DNA from 2 places in the Luteimonas dalianensis genome. Region 2 is predicted to be linked to the other one. Evidence: riboswitches for the same ligand, from Rfam matches in the RefSeq annotation. Region 2 holds a riboswitch; the other holds the start of a gene.
The links. A riboswitch is a leader RNA that binds a small molecule or an ion and turns the genes downstream of it on or off. The one in region 2 is predicted to bind cobalamin.
Positions count from the first base shown of each region.

Region 1: it holds a riboswitch for cobalamin, as region 2 does, so the genes downstream of both, ACOZ90_RS03425 (ribonucleoside-diphosphate reductase subunit alpha) here and ACOZ90_RS07725 (TonB-dependent receptor domain-containing protein) in region 2, are expected to answer to the same signal.

Region 1 covers NZ_JBMPPO010000002.1:258,149-265,477, reverse strand. Annotated here, with positions in the region: gene ACOZ90_RS03435 (alpha/beta hydrolase) at 1-635, shown strand, start outside; gene zapE (cell division protein ZapE) at 628-1,779, shown strand; cobalamin riboswitch at 1,853-2,085, shown strand; gene ACOZ90_RS03425 (ribonucleoside-diphosphate reductase subunit alpha) at 2,319-4,802, shown strand; gene ACOZ90_RS03420 (ribonucleotide-diphosphate reductase subunit beta) at 5,028-6,089, shown strand; partial or broken gene ACOZ90_RS03415 (flavodoxin) at 6,093-6,563, shown strand; gene ACOZ90_RS03410 (thioredoxin family protein) at 6,576-6,917, shown strand; gene ACOZ90_RS03405 (acyl-CoA thioesterase) at 6,914-7,315, shown strand.
Region 2 covers NZ_JBMPPO010000004.1:236,742-244,070, reverse strand. Annotated here, with positions in the region: gene gph (phosphoglycolate phosphatase) at 1-431, shown strand, start outside; gene ACOZ90_RS07725 (TonB-dependent receptor domain-containing protein) at 472-2,337, opposite strand; cobalamin riboswitch at 2,460-2,696, opposite strand; gene cobT (nicotinate-nucleotide--dimethylbenzimidazole phosphoribosyltransferase) at 2,789-3,853, shown strand; gene ACOZ90_RS07715 (histidine phosphatase family protein) at 3,850-4,437, shown strand; gene cobS (adenosylcobinamide-GDP ribazoletransferase) at 4,434-5,159, shown strand; gene ACOZ90_RS07705 (TfoX/Sxy family protein) at 5,191-5,532, opposite strand; gene ACOZ90_RS07700 (GAF domain-containing protein) at 5,529-6,014, opposite strand; gene bioD (dethiobiotin synthase) at 6,112-6,789, shown strand; gene ACOZ90_RS07690 (efflux RND transporter permease subunit) at 6,799-7,329, opposite strand, start outside.

The DNA of each region.
Region 1 (7,329 bases), on a different contig from region 2:
CCCTGACCCTGCCCGGCCCGGCCGGCGGACTCGAGGTCGCGGTCGACTTTCCCGATGACGACGTGGCGGCGTTGCCGCTGGTGGCGATCATCTGCCATCCGCTGCCCACCGAGGGCGGCACCATGCACAACAAGGTCGTGACCATGGCCGGCCGCTCGCTGCGCGAGCTGGGCGTGACCACGGTGCGCTTCAACTTCCGCGGCACCGGCGCCTCGGACGGCGAGTTCGACGAGGGCCGCGGCGAGGTCGAGGATCTGCGCGCGGTGGCCGCCTGGGTGCGCGCGCAGCGCTCCGGGCAGCGGCTGTGGCTGGCCGGCTTCAGCTTCGGCGCCTACGTCAGCCTGGCGGCCTCGGCCGGCATCGAGCCGGGGATGCTGATTTCGATCGCCCCCCCGGCCGGGCGCTGGGACTTCGACTCCATCCAGCTGCCCGACTTCCCCTGGCTGGTGATCCAGGGCGAGGAGGACGAGATCGTCGATCCGCAGGCGGTGTACGACTGGCTGGATCGGGCCGACGCCCGGGCCGAGCTGGTGCGCATCCCCGACAGCGGCCACTTCTTCCACCGCAAGCTGATGGATCTGCGCGGGGCGATCAAGAACGGCGTGCGCCAGTACCTGCCCGCCGCGGATGCCTGAGCAAACCCGGACGGCGGCGCCTTCGCAGGCCTACGCCGCCGGCGTGGCGGCGGGCGAGTGGCTGGACGATGCCGCCCAGCGCGCGGTGCTGGTGGAACTGGATCGCATCCACGCCGGGCTGTCGCGACCGCCCGAGCGCCGCGGGCTGCTGCAGCGCCTGCGCGGCGCGGACCCCGCGCCCGCCATCGACGGCCTGTACCTGTGGGGCGGCGTGGGCCGCGGCAAGACCTTCCTGATCGACCTGTTCCACGACGGCCTGCCGCTGCGCACGCTCAAGGGCAGCGACCTGGCGGGCGGCGCGGGCGGGGACGGCAAGTACCGCACCCACTTCCACCGTTTCATGCGCCAGGTGCACGACCAGCTCCAGGCCCACGGCGGCGAGCGCGACCGGCTGGCGCTGATCGTGCGCGGCTGGCGCCGGGCCGGGCTGCGGGTGCTGGTGCTGGACGAGTTCTTCGTCGGTGACATTGGCGACGCGATGATCCTGGCGCGGCTGCTGGAGTGCATGTTCGACGAGGGCATCGTGCTGGTGACCACCTCCAACGTGGATCCGCCCGACCTGTACCGCGACGGCCTGCAGCGCGCGCGCTTCCTGCCGGCGATCGACCTGATCCAGCGGCACTGCAGCGTACTGCGCATCGACAGCGACACCGACTACCGCCTGCGCGCGCTGACCCGCTCGCCGGTCTACCGCACGCCGCTGGACGACGGCGCCGACGCCTGGCTGGAGCAGCGCTGGCACGCGCTGGGCGGCGACGACGGCCACCGCGGCGCGGGCATCGTGCTGGAGGGACGGCGCATCGCGGTGCGTGCGCGCTGCCCCGGCATGGCCTGGTTCGACTTCGACGCCCTGTGCGAGGGCCCGCGCGGCTCCGGCGACTACATCGAGATCGCGCGCGAGTTCCACACCCTGCTGCTGGGCGGCATCCCGGTGCTGGACGACCTGCGCAACGACGCCGCCCGCCGCTTCGTCACCCTGGTCGACGAGCTCTACGACCGCAACGTCAACCTGGTGTGCACCGCCGCGACCGAGCCGGTGGCGCTGTACGCCGGGGAACGCCTGACCGGCGAGTTCGAGCGCACCGCCTCGCGGCTGATCGAGATGCGCAGCGCGGAGTACCTGGCCAGCCCGCACCGGCCCTGAGCCGGGGGAACGGCCGTGGAACCCGAGCCTGCGGATGTTCCACAACATTTTGCGTTGACAAAATCTGTTGCCACGATATGTTGTGCCTGTCGGTTCCGGCGGGCGCTACCCACCGGATGAAAAGGGAAGCCGGTGACGCCGTTCCATCCAGGATCGGCCATTCCGGCGCTGCCCCGCAGCGGTAACTGGGAACGACCCCGCCACGAAGCACTGGAGCCACCACGGCTCCGGGAAGCGGCGGACAAGGTGGAGACGCAAGTCTCCGTGCCCATGAGCCCGAAGACCTGCCGACAGCCGCGCGCATGCACGCCGCGCGGTGCCGGCTGCGGAATCTCCGGGGGGAGATGGCTGGCGAAGCACGCGGGGCCGCCTCCGGCACGGAGCGCAGTCGCCGCCGGTGCGACGCCGCTATTCCATCCTGTGACGAATCCGCCCGCCCGAGGGGGCGAGGCCGCGACGACGCCCCGCGTCGGCGCGCGCCCGTGCCTTCATCGCCTGCCGGGGACGGGCGAGCGTGCGCAACCGATCCGGGAGGAACCATGAGCAGCCACGACACCACCGCCACCGCGCCAGACACGCCCCGGACGCTGACGCCGGACGCCCCCGCCCCGGATGCGTCCACGCCCCGTGCCGCCCGGCCGGCTGCTTCCGATTCCGGGGACAGCGTTCCCTCTCCACCCACTGCCCAGTCCATGCCTATCGACACCGCCCCGCCCGCCGATGCCAACGTCGCCACCTGGATCACCAAGGAGGCCGGCAACCGCCGCATGCCCTACGAGCGTGCGCGCCTGGAGCGCGCCATCGACCGCGTCCACGCCGAGTTCCCGCAGCTTGAAATCGCCGACTACAAGCAGAGCGTGTTCGGCTTCGTGGAGCGCAAGCAGGCGGTCAACGCCGACGACCTGGTCGACCACCTGATCCGCGAGGCCGAGGCGCGGGTGGACGTGGCCGCGCCGGAGTGGGAGCTGTTCGCCGCGCGCATCTACCTGCACCGCCTGTACAAGCGCGCCAGCCGCAACCGCTTCTACGACACCGAGCAGAAGTACGGCTCCTACGTCGGCCTGCAGGAAAGCCTGGCCGACCGAAACGTGTATTCCAACGACATCCTGCGCGCCTACTCCAAGGAGGAGCTGGTCGAGGCCGGGAAGATGATCGAGCCCGAGCGCGACCGGCTGTTCAACTACAACGGCCTGTACCTGCTGGCCACCCGCTACCTGGCCACCGACACCTCGCGCGAGGTGTACGAACTGCCGCAGGAGCGCTGGCTGACGATCGCGCTGTACCTGATGCAGGATGAAAAGCCCCGAGAGCGGCGCATGCAGCTGGTCGGCGAGGCCTACTGGGCGCTGTCGAACCTGTACATGACGGTCGCCACGCCGACGCTGCAGAACGCCGGCAAGACCGGCGGCCAGCTGTCGAGCTGCTTCATCGACACGGTGGACGATTCGCTGCAGGGCATCTACGACTCCAACACCGACATCGCGCGCGTGTCCAAGGGCGGCGGCGGCGTGGGCGCCTACATGGGCTACGTGCGCGCCTCGGGCTCGGCGATTCGCGGCGTGCCGAACTCGTCCGGCGGCGTGGTGCCGTGGATCAAGCAGCTCAACAACACCGCCGTGTCGGTCGACCAGCTCGGCCAGCGCAAGGGCGCGGTGGCCGTGTACCTGGATGTCTGGCACCGCGACATCGAGGCCTTCCTCGACCTGCGCCTGAACAACGGCGACCAGCGCCTGCGCGCGCACGACGTGTTCACCTCGGTCTGCATCCCGGACATCTTCATGGAGGCGGTGGAGCGGCGCGGCGACTGGTACCTGTTCGACCCGCACGAGGTGCACCGGATCAAGGGCTGGTACCTGCAGGACTTCTTCGACGAGAAGAAGGGCGAAGGCACGTTCCGGAAGAAGTACGAGGAGGTGGTGGCCGACGAGCGCATCAGCCGCAGGACGGTCAAGGCGATCGACATCTTCAAGCGGCTGATGGTCAGCCAGCTGGAGACCGGCAACCCCTTCATGTTCTACCGCGACGAGGTCAACCGGAAGAACCCGAACAAGCACGCGGGCATGGTGTATTCGTCCAACCTGTGCACCGAGATCCTGCAGAACATGAGCCCGACGAAGCTCATGCAGGAGATCATCAGCGGCAACCAGATCGTGACCACGAAGCAGGCCGGGGATTTCGTGGTCTGCAACCTGTCCTCGATCAACCTCGGCCGGGCGATCGTGCCGCAGGACGGCCAGGGCGACCTGATCACCGACGTGCTCGAACGCCTGGTGCCGATCCAGGTGCGGATGCTCGACAACGTGATCGACCTGAACCTGCTGCCGGTGCCGCAGGCGACGATCACCAACCGCAAGTACCGGGCGATCGGCCTGGGCACCTTCGGCTGGCACCACCTGCTGGCGCTCAAGGGCATCCACTGGGACACGCCCGGGGCCGAGGACTACAGCGACGCACTGTACGAGCGCATCAACTTCCTCACCGTGCAGGCGAGCATGGAGCTGGCCAAGGAGAAGGGCAGCTATCCCGCGTTTGCCGGCAGCGACTGGCACAACGGCAGCTACTTCCGCGACCGCGACTACAACAGCACCCGGTGGCTGGATCTGTCCGCGCAGGTGGCGGTCAACGGCCTGCGCAACGGCTGGCTGCTGGCGGTGGCGCCGAACATGTCGACCGCGCAGATCGCCGGCAGCACCGCGTCCATCGACCCGATCTACTCGGCCTTCTACTACGAGGAGAAGAAGGACTACCGCCGCCCGGTGGCCGCGCCGGGGCTGTCGCTGGAGACCTGGCCGTACTACGAGAAGGGCGCGTACAAGGTCGACCAGTTCGCGAGCGTGCGCCAGAACGCGCGCCGCCAGCGCCACGTCGACCAGTCGATCAGCTTCAACTACTACGTGCCCAGCACCATCCGCGCCAGCACCCTGCTGGAGCTGCACATGACCGCCTGGCGCGAGGGGCTGAAGACCACCTACTACGTCAGGTCGAACGATATCGACATCTCCGAATGCGAGTGGTGCACGTAACGCGCAAACCCAGCCACACACAGCCTGCAGGAGCGCGCCATGCGCGCGAAGCCGCGTGACACATGAATCGCCAGGGAAGGCACCGCCACGGACGGCTTTCCATGGACGGCCACGGAGCTCCCCCCCACGGACGGGGTCACGCGGCTTCGCGCGCATGGCGCGCTCCTGCCAATGAATTCAATCCGCGTCGGGCGCAATGCCGGCGCAACACGCGAGATCACGCACATGTCCGCTTCCGCACCGCTTACCTCCACGCCGCTCGACCGCATCCGCATCCTCGAGCCGCGCCACCCCAACCGCTCCACCGGGATCATCAACGGCCGCACCTCCGGCATCCTCAACTGGAACGACATCCCCTACCCGTCGTTCTACCGCGCCTACAAGGAGCTTTCGACCAACTTCTGGATCCCGGACGAGGTCGACATGAAGGCCGACTCGCGCCAATACGGCGAGCTGTCGGCACGCGAGAAGAACGCCTACGACGCGATCATCGGCCTGCTGGCCACCCTGGACTCGCCGCAGACGCGTTTCATCTACAACGTCGCCGAGTACATCACCGACCCGGCCGCGCACGCCAACGCGGCGATCATCGGCCAGCAGGAGGTGATCCACAACGAGAGCTACAGCTACGTGCTGTCCTCGATCACCAACCTGGAGAACCAGAAGCGGATCTTCGAGATCGCGCGCACGCACCCCACGATCCTCAAGCGCAACGCGCCGATCATGGAATCGTATGACGACTTCATGCGCGAGAAGACCGCCGAGACCCTGCTGCGCTCGCTGATCCAGTCCTCGATCCTGGAGGGCATCAACTTCTATTCCGGCTTCGCCTACTTCTACAACCTGGTGCGCCAGAACCGGATGGCCGGCACCGGCAAGATCATCAGCTTCATCAACCGCGACGAGCTGGCCCACACCAAGTTCATCAGCGAGGTGATCCGCGCCATCGTCGGCGAGAACCCGGAGCTGCAGACCGGGGAGCTGACCGAGTACGTGCACCGCGCCTTCGAGCACGCGGTGGAGCTGGAGATGGAATGGACGGGCGAGGTGCTGGACGGCATCGACGGCATCAACGTGGACGAGATGGTCCGCTACGTGAAGTACCGCGCCAACAAGATGGCCGGGATGCTCGGCATCGAGAGCCTGTACCCGGACACCACCGACAACGTGATGCCCTGGATCCGGGCCTACGCCGACAACTTCACCGAGACCAAGACCGACTTCTTCGAGATGCGGAACGCCTCGTACAAGAAGACCAATGTCGACAACGGCTTCGACGATCTCTGAACCATGCGCGTCCTGATCGCCTTCGCCTCCCTGAGCGGCAACACCCGCGACGTCGCCCGCGCCGTGCGGGCGCGCTGCGAGGCGCGCGGCCACGCGGTGACCTGGATCGAGACCGATATCCAGGGTCTGGACGCTGTGGGCGACGACCCGCGCCACGACCTCTACCTGCTCGGCGCCTGGAGCGACAACGGTGGCCGCACGCCGCCGGAGATGAAGCGCTTCATCGCGGAGCTGGTCGAGGCCGTGGGCAGGCCGGAGCGGGTGGCCGTGTTCGGCACCGGCGAGACCCAGTGGGGCGAGGAGTACTGGTGCGGCGCGGTGCGGCGCATGGCCGCGTTCTTCGACACCGGCTACCCGCGGCTGGAGATCGAGCAGATGCCGCACGGCGAGCGCGACGCGCTGAAGATCGAACGCTGGGCCGACCACGTGCTGGCGATCGCCGCAAACGGCCCCAACAACAACCCCGACACCGACAAGGCTCCCACCATGCAGACCCTGCACGCCGCCTCAGCCGAGGATTACCACGCCGCCATCGCCGCACACCCACGCCTGCTGGTCGACTACTTCAAGGACGACTGCCCCGGCTGCCGGATGCTGGACATGTCGCTGCAGAAGTTCGCGGCCACGCCCGACGCCGAAGCCGTCGTGCTGCTGAAAGTGAAGCTGGAAACCGTAGGCGAAGACTTCTTCCGCGGCCTGGGCCTGCGCCAGACCCCGACCCTGTCGCTGTTCGCCGACGGCGCGGAGGCCGCCCGCCTGCCCGGCTTCCAGAGCCCGGCGCAGATCACCGGCGCCGTCCGGGCGCACTTCGCCCTGGCCCCGGCATGACGCCGCCCGCGCCCGGCGCGCCCACCGAGGCCCGCCTGCTGGAAATGGTCTTCCCCGACCACACCAACCACCTGGGCACCCTGTTCGGCGGCCAGGCGCTGGCATGGATGGACAAGGCGGCCTTCATCGCCGCCTCGCGCTACGCGCGCCGCACCGTGGTCACCGCGCGCTCGGAGCAGGTCGACTTCAAGCTGCCGATCCGCCAGGGCCAGCTGGTGGAAACCATCGCCCGCGTGGTCGGCGTCGGCCGCACCTCGATGCAGGTGGACGTGGAGCTGGTGGCCGAAGACCTGCTCAGCGGAGAGCGCGAGCTGTGCACCCAGGGGCGCTTCGTGATGATCGCGCTGGACGGGGACGGCCGCCCCACCGGCGTGCCGCCGCTGGCGGCCAGCCAATGAACAGCCCGGAGAAG
Region 2 (7,329 bases):
TCATGCTCCACTATGGCGACTGCCTGCTGCGCAGCCCGCGGCTGTATCCCGGCGTGGCCGAAACCCTGGCCGAGCTCGACAGGCGCGGCGTGTCGATGGCGGTGTGCACCAACAAGCCGGAGCGCTTCGTGGCGCCGATGCTCGAACACATGGGCATCGCCGGCCGCTTTGCCGGCGTGGTGGGTGCCGGCACGCTGCCCGAGCGCAAGCCGCATCCGCGCCCGCTGCTGCACCTGGCCGAACGGATGCGGGTAGAACCCGGCCGCTGCCTGATGGTCGGCGATTCGCAGACCGACTTCCTGGCCGGACAGGCGGCCGGGATGCCGGTGGTGCTGGTCAGCTACGGCTACGCCCGCGGCTTCGACCTGCGCGCCGCCGGCGCCCTGGCCGTCATCGACCGCTTCCAGGATCTCCTCACCCTCGACATGTAGGAGCGCGCCATGCGCGCTCCTACAGCGGGGGTGTCCGGCGTCAGGGGGCGGGGCGCCAGCGCAGGGTCAGGCCGTACTCGCGGCCGGGCTGGTTGTACCAGGCGATGGTTTCGTAGTCGCGGTCGAAGACGTTGCCGGCCCGCGCCAGCAGCGTCCAGTCGCGGTGGAAGGCGTACTCCAGGCGCAGGTCGGCGGTGGCGTAGCCGCCCAGGCGCACGCTGTTGGCGGCGTCGTCGTAGCGGCTGCCGGCGCCCTGCACGGTGATGCCGGCGCGCACCGGGCCGAAGCCGCGATCCAGGTCGATGCGGCCGCTGGCGCGCGCGCGGCGGGCCAGCAGGTTGTCGTCGTTGAAGCCGCCGCTGCGATCGCGCGGATCCGTATAGCTGAGCTGGGTGGACAGGTCGAAGCCGGCGAACGAGGTGCCGAAGGTCGCCTCGGCGCCGCGGATGCGGGCTTCGTCCACGTTCGCGCCCACGCCCTGGAAGGTCGGCGGCTCGTAGGTGAACACGATCAGGTTGTCGATCCGGCTCTCGTAGAGGTTGAACGACCAGCTGAAGTCCTCGGTGGCCTGAGACACGCCCAGGTTCAGGCTGGTGGACTTCTCCGGCTGCAGCCACGGGCTCTCCGAACCCGGGTAGTACAGGTCGTTGAAGGTCGGCGCCTTGAAACCGGTGCCGACGGTGGCATTCAGGCGCAGGCCGCTGTCGAACGACAGGCCCCAGCCGAGGCTGCCGGTGGTGTGGCTGCCGAACTGCTCGTTGTCGTCGTGGCGCAGGCTGGCCTGCCAGCGCTGGCGGCCGGCGCCGCCGTCGTAGCCGACGAACACGCCGGTGTTGTCGCGCTCGTCGGCGCTGTAGGCGGTGGTGCTGTCGAGGACGTCGTTGCTCCAGTCCACGCCCAGGCTGAGCAGGTGCGCCGGCGCCAGGCGCACGTCGGCCTGCACCGAGGCGCTGTCGCGGCGGGTCTCGAAGGTGCTCATGTGCACGTCTTCGTGGTAGTCGTTGGAGCGGTCCTTGCTGCGGCCGACCGCGGCCTTGAGCGCAAGGCGGCCGTCTTGCGGCGCGTACTCCAGGGTGGCTCCGGACACCTGCTGCCGGGTTTTGGAGCGGTTGGTCCAGGTGCCGTCGTATTCGTTCTCGCCGGCGATGTCGAGGAAGCTGCCTTCCAGGGCCAGCGCTTCGGTCAGCTGCATGCCGCCGCGCACGTTCATCGACACGCTACGGTAGCCGTCGTCGTCGGGCTCGTCCGTCCAGCAGCCGGCGAACAGCTCGGCCGAGCCGCGGCAGGCATTGAAGCCGTCGGTGCGCTGGTAGCCGCCATGGGCGCCCAGCCAGCCGCGCTGGCCGCGGTAGTTGAATCCGCCGCTGACCTCGCGGGTGGCGTTGCTGCCCGCGCCGAGGGACAGGTGCGGGGCGAAGCCTTCGGCGTCGTCGCCGCGGGTGAAGATCTGGATGACGCCGCCGATCGCCTCGGCGCCGTAAAGGCTCGAGCGCGGGCCGCGCACGATCTCGATGCGCTCGATCTGCGACAGCGCGAGATCCTGGAAGGCCGCCATGCCCGAGGTGGCCGAGCCGATCTTGATCCCGTCGACCAGGACCAGCACGTGGTCGGACTCCGCGCCGCGCAGGAACAGGCTGCTGAGCTTGCCACGGCCGCCCTGGTTGCTGATGTCCACGCCGGCGCGTCCGCGCAGCAGGCCGACCAGGTCGGTGGCCTGGGTGCGTTCGATCTCCTCGCGGTCGATGACCTGCGCCGGTACCAGGCTGTCGGTGAGCAGCACCTCGGTGCGGGTGCCGGTGACGACCACTTCGTCCAGGTCGGTGGCCTGGATCAGGCTGCTGGCCGCGGCGGCCGGGGACAGGGCCAGGGCCACTGCCAGGGTGAGGATCTGGTGCTGCGCTTTCATCGGGTTCTCCATGCATCGCGCACGCCCGCGCGACCGTAACGGTGTGGGGCTGGATGCATGGGGGCGACGGTAGGGACGTGCCGGGCATGGCGCGCGCTGCCGCCGCAATGCCCTCCGCATCGCAACCAGTCTTCTCCCTGGCCGGTCTCCGGGCTTGCGGGAGGAGCGATGCGGCTGCTCCGGCCCCGGCGCCTTCCCGTGCGATGCACAGTGGCGGTTTGCCGGGGGTGTTCCACGCTTACCGTTGCGGGGGCAGCGCCGGAATGCTTCCCCGCCGTGGCGGCGGGCGGAAGGTCACCGGCTTCCCGTTTCAACCCTTGGGGGAATCCCCTCGGGTCACCAGAAAGTCGGCGCAGTTTAAGCCATTGCCGCCGCGTGCGCCAAAGCCGGTGCGCGGCTGTCGGAGGCCGCCAGCCGATAGAATGCCGCCTTTTCACTGGATGCCGGACAGATGGAACAGGGGTGGTGGAGCCAGGCGTGCAGGACGCCGTCGATCGGGCATGCCGACCGGGCGCGGGCGCGCCAGCAGCAGCTGACCAAGCCGCCCGGCGCCCTCGGCCGGCTGGAGACCCTGGCCATCGAGCTGGCCGCCCTGCAGGCCCGCGACCGGCCCCGCGCCCAGGTGGTTCCGGTGCTGCTGTTCGCCGGCGACCACGGCGTGGTCGCGCAGGGGGTGTCGGCGTTCCCGGCCGAGGTCACGGTGCAGATGCTGGCGAACTTCGCCGCGGGCGGCGCGGCGATCTCGGTGCTGGCGCGCGAGCTGGGCCTGCCGCTGCACCTGCGCGACGTGGGCACGCTGGCGGACGGCGCCGTGGCCGGCGCGGTCGTGGACAAGCCCTGCCGCGGCACCCGCGACCTGGGCGTGGAGGCGGCGATGTCCGCCGCCGAGGTGGCCCATGCCCTGGACGCCGGCCGCCGCGCGGTGGAGGAGGCCGATGCGGGCGCAGACCTGCTGCTGCCCGGCGAGATGGGCATCGGCAATACCACCGCCGCCAGCGCGCTGGCCTGCATGCTGGGCGACCTGCCGCCGGCGGACTTGGTGGGCGCCGGCACCGGCCTGGACGAGGCCCGCATTGCGCTCAAGCAGGCCGTGGTGGAGCGTGCCATGAACCTGCACCGCGATGCGGTTGCGGCGGCGCCGCAGCCCGCGCTGGAAGCCCTGCGCCGCGTCGGCGGGCTGGAGATCGCCGCGCTGGCCGGGGCCATGATCGCTGCCGCCCGCCGCGGGGTACCGGTGCTGGTGGATGGTTTCATCGTTTCCGCCGCAGCGCTGGCGGCGGTGCGCATCAACCCGGGCGTGCGCGACTGGCTGCTGTTCTCGCACTGCTCGGCCGAGCGCGGCCACGCCCGCCTGCTCGAAGCGCTCGATGCGGAACCGCTGCTGCGGCTGGATCTGCGCCTGGGCGAGGCCTCCGGCGCCGCCCTGGCGCTGCCGCTGCTGCGGCTGGCCTGCGCCCTGCACAACGACATGGCGACCTTCGAGGATGCCGCGGTGGCGGGGGCAACGCCGGCGTGATCCTGGATCTGGTGCGCCATGCGGATACCGGGCGCCGCGGCCGCATGGACGGACGGAGCGATCCGCCGCTGCTGGCGGGCGTTGCGGATGCATTGGCCAGCCGCCACGCCGGCATAGGCTGGGCGCGCGCGGTCACCTCGCCGCTGCGCCGGGCGCACGACACCGCGCTGGCGCTGGCCGCGCCGCAGGGGATCGGGGTCACCATCGACCCGCGCTGGGCCGAGTTCGACTTCGGCGGCTGGGACGGCCGGCGCGGCGATGAGCTGCCGGCCGAGGCCGTCGCCGCCTTCCATGCCGATCCGCTGCGCCACCCGCCGCCGGGCGGCGAGGACTGGGGGATTTTCGGCAAGCGCATCGCGGACGGGCTGCGCGCGCTGCTGGCCCATGGCGCCGATGGCGATGGCCCGGTGCTCGTGGTCAGCCACGCCGGCGCGCTGCGCATGGCGCTGACGCAGGCCTGCGGCCTGCCGCTGGCGGCGCTGTGGGCGCTGCGCATCGACTACGGCACGCGGCTGCGGCTGCGGCTGGGAGAGGACGGGGAAGGCAGGCTGTGGGGCGAACTGCTGGAGCTGTCCCAGCCATGAGCCTGCGCCGCCTGATCCTCGCCTTCCAGTTCCTGACCCGGTTGCCGACGCCGCAGGTGCACGACTTCCGCGATGACGACCTGACCCGTTCGGCCGTCTACCACCCGCTGGTCGGCATCGTGATCGGCCTGCTGCTGGCGCTGGTGCTGTGGGGGCTGGGCGATCGTCCCTGGCTGGCGGCGGTGCTGGCCATGGCGCTGTGGACCTGGGTGACCGGGGCGCTGCACCTGGACGGCCTGAGCGACGTGGCCGACGCCATGGGCGCGGCGCACCGGGATCCCGATCGCTTCCTGGCCGTGCTCAAGGATCCGCACGTGGGCGCGTTCGGCGTGGTGGTGCTCATCGTGCAGCTGCTGCTCAAGCTGGTGCTGCTGGCCGAGCTGGCCGGATCCACCTGGTGGGCCGGCATCGTGCTACTGCCGGCCTGGGCGCGCTGGGGCACGTTGTGGTGGAGCCGACGCCTGCCGCCAATCCAGCATGCGGGGATGGCCGAGCGCTTCTCGTGGAAGCTGGGCATGCGCGCGGTGTGGCTGTGGGCGGTGGCGCTGGCGGCGCTGAGCCTGCTCGCGGCGCCGCCGCTGCTGGCCGCGCTGGTGCTGGTGCCGCTGGTCGGCGTGTACTGGAAGCGCCGGCTGGGCGGCATCTCCGGCGATTGCCTGGGGGCCAGCATCGAGGTGATGGAAACGATGCTGCTGCTCGCGCTGGTGCTTGCGTCCGGCTAGGAGCGCGCCCCGTGCGCGCAAAGGCACGCGCCTACAGGGAGTCGTCGCCGTCCGGGTCGGGCTGCATGATGGTGGTGCGCACCGGGCCGGCCTCCTGCTGGCCGCGCGGCAGCGGCAGCTCGGCGATGGCCGCCTCGGCCGCTTCCACCAGTTGCTTGCGGCGGGTGTCCGGCACGTCCTGCCAGTGGCAGTCGTTGAGCGCGCCTTCCAGCGCGTAGAGCAGGTTGAGGCTGGGCCGGAAGCCGGCGCGGCGCACCCGCATGTAGGCGTCCACCGGGCCGGCGGCCTCCAGGTCGGCGCGGGTGTGCAGCCCCACCTGGCGCAGCCAGGCGGCGGACTTGGGGCCGATGTTGCGCAGCTTGTCTTCGCTCATCGCAGCGACTCCATGAAGGTGGCGGCGATGCGCTCCAGGCCCGCCTGGTCGTCTTCGTCGAACCGGCCCGGCAGCGGGCTGTCGATGTCGAACACGCCCACCAGGCTGCCGTCGGCATCCACCAGCGGCACCACCAGCTCCGAGCGCGAGGCGGCGTCGCAGGCGATGTGGCCGGGGAAGGCGTTGACGTCCTCCACCCGCTGGGTGGTGCGGGTGCTGGCCGCCGCGCCGCACACGCCGCGATCGAGCGGGATGCGCACGCAGGCCGGCTGGCCCTGGAACGGGCCGACCACCAGCTCGGTGCCGTCGTAGAAATAGAAGCCGGCCCAGTTCAGGTCGGGCAGGGCGTGGAAGACCAGCGCGGACAGGTTGGCGGCGTTGGCGATGCGGTCGGATTCGCCGGCCAGCAGCGCGCGGGCCTGTGCATCCAGCTGGTCGTACTGGCCGGGCTTGTCCCCGTAGAGGGCTTGCGATGCGAACATGTGGCCAGTGTAGCAAGCAGGGTCGAAGGCATATGGGCAGCGCAATGGCGGTGGGAAGGGTTCAAGCACGGCGGGGATGCGCGGGCGGGGCAGGGCGGTGAGCGCGGCTTCGCTGTTCGTGACCGGCACCGACACCGGCGTCGGCAAGACCCTGGCGTCCGCCGCGCTGCTGCACGCGCTGCGCGCCCGCGGCCTGCGCGCGGTGGGCATGAAGCCGGTGGCCAGCGGCTGCGACGGCACGCCCGATGGCTGGCGCAACGAGGATGCGCTGATGCTGCAGGCGGCGAGCGAGCCGCGCCCGGCCTATGAGGACGTGAACCCGTTCGCACTGCCGGCGCCGACCGCTCCGCAGCTCGCCGCGCGCGAGGCTGGCGTTGAAGTCGACCTGGAAACACTCCTGGCCGCCCACGCGCGGCTCGCGGAAGGCGTGGATCGGGTGGTGGTGGAAGGCGTCGGCGGCTGGCTGGCACCGCTGGCCGACGGCCTCGACCAGTCGGCGCTGGCCGCCGCGCTGGGGGCGCCGGTAGTGCTGGTGGTCGGCCTGCGCCTGGGCTGCCTGAGCCACGCGCGCCTGACCGCACGCGCGGTCGAGGCCGACGGCCTGCGCCTGGCCGGCTGGATCGGCAGCGGAGTCGACCCCGTGTTCGACCGCAGCCAGGATTACCTGGCCCTGCTGCGCGATGCGCTACCCGCCCCGTGCCTGGGCGTCATCCCCCACCTGCCCGAACCCGACCCGACCCTCGCCACCCCCACCCTCGACGCATCCCCGTTGTAGGAGCGCGTCCTACGCCTGCGGGACCGGCTCGCTTTCGCGGTCGTGCGAATGATCGCGCGCCAGGAACAGGTAGAACGCCGGCAGCACGAACAGGGTGAACGCGGTGCCGATGGTCATGCCCGCGGCCACCGTCATGCCGATCGCGAAGCGCGCCGCCGCGCCCGGCCCTGTGGCCAGCAGCAGCGGCACCATCGCGAACACCAGCGCGGCGGTGGTCATCAGCACCGGGCGCAGGCGGATGCCGGCCGCGCGCTCGATCGCCTCGCGCTTGGACAGCCCCTCGTCCACCTGCAGCTTGTTGGCGAACTCCACGATCAGGATGCCGTGCTTGGCGATCACGCCCACCAGCGTCACCAGGCCCACCTGGGTATAGATGTTGATGCTCATGCCGGGGAACATCTCCAGCCCGGCGAACTGCAGCACCCCGCCCAGGATCGCCAGCGCGTTGAGCACCAGCAGCGCGCCGCTGATCGCCATCGGCACCGTCACCAGCATGATCAGCGCGTCGCGGAAACTCTCGAACTGCGCCGCCAGCACCAG